2 regions of the Dorea sp. MB18-49 genome follow, and region 2 is predicted to be linked to the other one. Evidence: a T-box and tRNA genes for the amino acid it is inferred to sense, from the RefSeq annotation. Region 2 holds a T-box; the other holds one or more tRNA genes.
The links. A T-box is a leader RNA that pairs with one kind of tRNA and senses whether it is charged. The one in region 2 lies ahead of leuS (leucine--tRNA ligase), so its partner is inferred to be a tRNA-Leu.
Positions count from the first base shown of each region.

Region 1: it encodes a tRNA-Leu, which carries the amino acid that the T-box ahead of leuS (leucine--tRNA ligase) is inferred to sense. The anticodon was not compared.

Region 1 is NZ_JAMOYX010000007.1:63,296-66,469, forward strand. Features, by position in the region: gene NCY30_RS04125 (alpha-amylase family glycosyl hydrolase) at 1-942, shown strand, start outside; gene NCY30_RS04130 (DUF5662 family protein) at 902-1,447, shown strand; tRNA gene NCY30_RS04135 (tRNA-Leu) at 1,557-1,641, shown strand; tRNA gene NCY30_RS04140 (tRNA-Leu) at 1,685-1,769, shown strand; gene dnaG (DNA primase) at 1,932-3,174, shown strand, end outside.
Region 2 is NZ_JAMOYX010000040.1:19,039-22,212, reverse strand. Features, by position in the region: gene leuS (leucine--tRNA ligase) at 1-1,509, opposite strand, end outside; T-box leader at 1,604-1,884, opposite strand; gene NCY30_RS11370 (hypothetical protein) at 2,113-2,535, shown strand; gene NCY30_RS11365 (CapA family protein) at 2,636-3,174, shown strand, end outside.

The DNA of each region.
Region 1 (3,174 bases), on a different contig from region 2:
GCAGATCCGGTTTTGAAAAAAACAAAGATAATGGAACACGAACTGGGATTCCAGACAGTGATGCGTCGTTTCCTTAAAGGCGATGAAGGCATGATTCCGGATGTGATTTACTGGCTTAAGCATCATTCAGAGAAACAGGGAATATTTAATTGTATTACAGATCAGAACGGTTTTACTTTAAATGATCTTGTATCCTATGACTCAAAACACAATGAGGAAAATGGAGAAAAGAATCAGGACGGACCGGATTATAATTACAGCTGGAACTGTGGGGCGGAAGGGCCAAGCAGGAAAAAAGCTGTTACAGAACTTCGAAAACATCAGATTTATAATGCGTTTTTCCTGTTACTTCTTTCACAAGGAACACCATGTATACTGGCAGGAGATGAATTCGGTAACACCCAAAAGGGCAATAATAATGTTTACTGCCAGGACAATTCTGTCGGATGGACGGACTGGCGGGGGCTGGAAAAGAAAAAGGCGTTACATGATTTTGTTAAAAAACTGATTTTATTTAGAAAAGAGCATGATCTTCTGACACCCGAGAGGGAACTTCAGGGGATTGATCTGAGTTGCTGTGGCGTTCCTGATGTATCGTATCATGGCGAGGAAGCTTGGCAGGTGCCGAAAGAAGTATCAAGCAGACAGCTTGGAGTATATTACAGTGGAGCCCGGACGAAGAATGCGGATTGCTATGTGGCATATAATATGCACTGGCTGGAGCACGTATTTGCGCTGCCGGCGTTGCCTAAGGGATATGGGTGGTATGTAAGAGCAACGACAGATCGTGGAATTCTGGATTACCCGGAACTTTTAAAAGACCAGAGAAAAGCAGAGTTAAAAGAGAGGTCGATCGTGGTGTTTACGGCGGACCGGATTGTGGAGGTTGAGACGAAGAAAAATGAAAGCATTACAACACTTACAGACGATCAATCATCATAAATATCTTGTTATGAAAGAATGTTTTGAAGTAGGACTTTATAAGCAGGGCCTTCTTCATGATATGTCAAAATATTCTCCGACGGAGTTCCTTGTGGGATGTAAGTACTATCAGGGAAATCGAAGTCCGAATAATGCGGAAAGAGAAGCAACCGGATATTCCCGGGCATGGCTTCATCATAAAGGACGGAATAAGCATCATTATGAATACTGGATTGATTATAGTGTGACACCGGGAGAAGGCATGGTTGGTTTGAAAATGCCGCTTCGGTACGTGGTAGAGATGTTCATGGATCGTATTGCAGCTTCAAAGACTTACCAGGGAGAAGCATACAGAAACTGGCATCCATTGGAATATTACGAAAAGGGTGCGGCAAGACTTGGAAAAATGATTCATCCGGATACGGCAAAACTTTTGCATGAATTGTTAGAGATGCTGGCCGAAGAAGGAGAAGAAAAAACTTTTTCATACATTAAGCATGTACTGCTGAAACAGAAGAAATATTAACAGTTTATGCAATAGTTCAAAAAAATTAAAAAATTTCAAAAAAACTGTTGACAGAATAACAATTCTCATGTATTATATATCTTGTCTTCGCGAGAGAGCAAAGATGAATGCGGAAGTGTCGGAACTGGCAGACGAGCAAGACTAAGGATCTTGTAAGCATTGCGCTTGTGTGGGTTCAAGTCCCATCTTCCGCAGTTACCTTTCTTGATAGAAAGGTGAAAATTACATAATGAATGCGCGGAAGTGTCGGAACTGGCAGACGAGCAAGACTAAGGATCTTGTAAGCATTGCGCTTGTGTGGGTTCAAGTCCCATCTTCCGCATTCATCATTAGAAAAGAACTTTCATTTATATGGAAGTTCTTTTTTGTTTCTATATCCATAATACCCCAATATATCGTTATACACGAAAAAGTCAATAAAAAAAGCAAAAAATTAAAGGAAAGCAAAAAGTTTTGTCGAATAATAATAATGAGGAGATTCAAAATGTATTATTCTGATGAGATTATTGAAGAAGTAAGATCAAGAAATGATATCGTAGATGTGATATCTACTTATGTAAAACTGCAGAAAAAAGGAAGCTCATATTTTGGCCTGTGCCCGTTTCATAATGAAAAGTCTCCTTCTTTTTCTGTCAGCAGACAGAAGCAGATGTATTATTGCTTTGGATGCGGGGCAGGAGGAAATGTATTTACATTTTTGATGGAGTATGAGAATTATACATTTGTTGAAGCGTTGAAATATCTGGCAGACCGGGCAGGAGTGGAACTTCCGGAGGAAGAGTATTCCAGAGAAGCAAAAGAACGTGCGGATACCAGAGCGATACTTCTGGAGATCAACAAAGCTGCAGCACAGTATTATTATATACAGCTTAAGAGCAGCCGGGGTGCGGTCGGACTGGAATATTTTAAAAAGCGTAAGCTTAGTGATGAGACCATTAAGGCGTTCGGGCTGGGTTATTCGAATAAGTACAGCGATGACCTGTATCGGTATCTGAAGTCCAAAGGGTATAAAGATGATATGATTGCCAAGGCGGGATTGATCAGCATTGATGAAAAGAACGGGGTGTATGACAAGTTCTGGAATCGTGTGATGTTTCCGATCATGGATGTCAACAGCCGGGTGATCGGATTTGGCGGCCGTGTTATGGGCGATGCAAAGCCAAAATACCTGAACTCCCCGGAGACAATGATTTTTGATAAAAGCCGGAATCTGTATGGCCTGAACCGGGCAAGGCGTACCAAAAAGCCATATTTCCTTTTGTGTGAGGGCTATATGGACGTGATATCATTGCATCAGGCAGGATTTACCAATGCGGTTGCATCACTGGGTACAGCACTGACACCGGGACATGCTGCACTGATTCACAGGTATGTACAGGAAGTGTATCTGACTTATGACAGTGACGGGGCCGGTACAAGGGCGGCATTAAGAGCGATGCCAATCCTGAGAGATGCCGGAATCACAGCAAAGATCATAAGAATGGAACCGTATAAGGACCCGGATGAATTTATTAAGAATCTGGGTGCAGAAGCATTTGAAGAGCGAATCGCAAGTGCGAGAAATGTATTCATGTACAGTCTGGAAGTCCTGGAGAAAGACTATGATATGAATTCACCGGAAGGAAAGACGGAGTTCATGAAGGAGACGGCAAGAAGGCTTACACAGTTTGAAGAAGAAATTGAACGTAATAATTACATAGAAGCAGTGGCAAAGGCCTATCATGTCG
Region 2 (3,174 bases):
AGCCCACTGTGGCATTGTGTTTGTCTCTCTCTTTGCATCAGCTCCGCACTGAGGGCACTTGCAGTTTACCCACTCATCAATTGCAGCCAGTGGAGATTCTCCTGTTCCTGTAGGCTCGTAAGATTCTACTTCAGGCAGGCGGAGTGGAAGTTCTTCTTCCGGTACCGGTACATTTCCACATTTTGGACAATGTACGATCGGGATTGGCTCTCCCCAGTATCTCTGACGAGAGAATACCCAGTCACGCAGTTTGAAGTTCACTGTCGCACGTCCGATTCCACGCTCTTCGATGATATGTGGTGCTTCTTTCTTCAGTACAGAAGATTCCTGTCCGTTCCATTCTCCGGAATTGATCATGGTTCCGACAGCATCTGTATAAGCCTCTGTCATGTTCTCAATCTCTTTACCGTCTTTTGCAATTACCTGGATGATCGGGATATTGAACTTTGTAGCGAATTCAAAGTCACGATCATCGTGAGCCGGTACACACATGATTGCTCCTGTACCATAGTCAGCCAGTACATAATCAGACAGCCAGATCGGAACTTTTGCTCCGTTGATCGGATTGATCGCATAGCTTCCTGTGAAGACACCTGTCTTTTCTTTATCCTGCATACGGTCTACGTTAGACTTCATAGAAGCATCGTAAATGTACTGCTCTACTGCTTCTCTTGTCTCATCGTTTGCAAGACTCTTAGCCAGTTCATGCTCTGGTGCCAGAACCATGAATGTTGCTCCGTATAAGGTATCTGGTCTTGTTGTGTAAACTGTGATCTTCTCGTCTCTTCCTTCTACAGGGAAATCAACCTCTGCTCCGTAAGATTTTCCGATCCAGTCAGCCTGCATCTTTTTAACCTTTTCAGGCCAGTCCAGTTTATCCAGGTCATTTAACAGTCTGTCTGCATATTTTGTGATCTTTAACATCCACTGACGTAAGTTCTTCTTTGTAACCTCTGCTCCGCAACGTTCGCATTTTCCACCGACTACTTCTTCGTTTGCAAGACCTGTCTTACATGAAGGGCACCAGTTGATCGGGAATTCTTTCTCATAAGCAAGACCTTCTTTAAACATCTTAACAAAGATCCACTGTGTCCATTTGTAGAAATTCGGATCTGTTGTATTTACTTCTCTGTCCCAGTCATAAAGAGCCGCGATCTCATTGATCTGACGTTTGATATTCTTAATGTTGGCAGCTGTGGAGATCTCCGGATGAACGCCCATCTTAATTGCGTAATTCTCAGCCGGAAGTCCGAATGCATCCCATCCCATTGGATGAATGATGTAATAGCCCTGCTGTAATTTATAACGGCTCCATACATCAGAGATTACATATCCTCTCCAGTGACCTACGTGAAGTCCGTTTCCTGACGGATATGGGAACATATCCAGACAGTAATATTTTTCTTTCTTATTTCCATTCTCATCATACTGGACGTTTACCGGGTTTTCTTCCCATTTTTCACGCCACTTTTTTTCAATTGCCTTATGGTTATAAGGGATTTTTGACATTTTTTCGTCCTCCTGTTTTTTATATGGTAACTACTCATACCTGACAGCTTTGCTTGCATACTTTGGTATAAAAAAAGCCTGTTCATCTCGCTTTATAAGAGACGAAAAAGGCTCATATTCCGTGGTACCACTCTTTTTCACCCGACATCATCTGTCAGATGCACTCATTGATCTTCTGTAACGGGAAGTTCCCGCTTCTGCCTATGTTATCATGATTCCGGATAAATACCTTGTATCCCGTATCTTCTCTATCCACATGATCTGTTCAGCAAAAGAACTCTGAGGCGAGTTGGGAGTCTTCGTCTGCTGCCTTGCACCAACCGACAGTTCTCTTGATAACGCTGGACTCTTAATACTCCTCTTCTGCGCTTTTTTCAATATTCTTCATTATTATATGAAGAATGTTAAAATAAGTCAAGGCCTGTCTTTAAGAAAGTGTATAAATCCACTGTGCCTTCTGCTTTCAGCAACATTTTATCCAAAAAAATTGTCAGAAAATTCATTTTTTTGGTTGTTATTGCCAGTTCCATAGTGTATAATAAGGATAAGTAATTACTACTGATGCAGATCAGTAAATATGATACATAAAGGAGAGTGTTTACCATGGTTTATTTATTAGCAGGTCCTAAAGGAACAGGAAAAACACAGCAGATGATCGAGCAGGCTAACGAGGCTGCAAAAAAATGTAATGGAAACGTCGTATTCATCAAAAAAACTCACCGCGACACAGCAAGTGTAACTTTTGATATCCGTACTATCTGTATGGATGATTTTCCGGCAATCACCAATATTGACGAATATATTGGATTTTTATATGGTATGTACAGTTCTAATCATGATATCGAATGTGTATTTATTGACGGAATCTTAAAACATGCCGATATCTCACTGGATAATATTCCAGCATTTATCGACCGCCTGAAACAGGTTTCCAAAGAATGTGAAGTTGAATTCTATGTCAGCATCAGTGCAAGCAAAGAAGATCTTGCTGACGTAAATATGGAAGGATGCAAATATCTGAACTAATCCTTTCTGAATAGAAAGATCTGACAGTCCATTTCTACAATGGACTGTCGTTTTTGTTGTCTGAAATACTGATAGTATTTTAAAATACAGGAGAAAAAGTATGAGCGGAATCAAAGATGCAAAAAAGAAGAGAGCCCGAAGGAGACGTAAGCGACAGATACAACGTATCTTATTAATCATTGCCATGGTATTGATCCTGATTGGATTTATATTCCTGGTCCGAGCTGCCATCCGCACTGTTGTAAATAAATTCACCGTCCCTGCAGTTACAACTTCGGCAAATAAAACAGCCGGTACCAAAAGCACTGCCGGAAAACATAAAACCAAAAAGAAATCTGCTTCAAAAAAGAAGACTTCGACCAAAAACACTTCCCCAAAGGCAGATTCTTCAAAAAGAGCTGTTCAATTAGAAACCGTAACCATCAGTAAAAAAAATAAAAAAAATCCAGACAAGGTTTCTCTTACTATCAGTTCCACCGGAGACTGTACATTGGGAACCGATGAAAATTTCAGTTATTCTACCAGCCTGAATGCTTATTACGAATCATACGGTGCCGACTATTTCTTCCAGAACGTCAGATCCATTTTCCAAAAAGATGATCTGTCTATCGTCAATATGGAAGGAACCCTGACAGATGA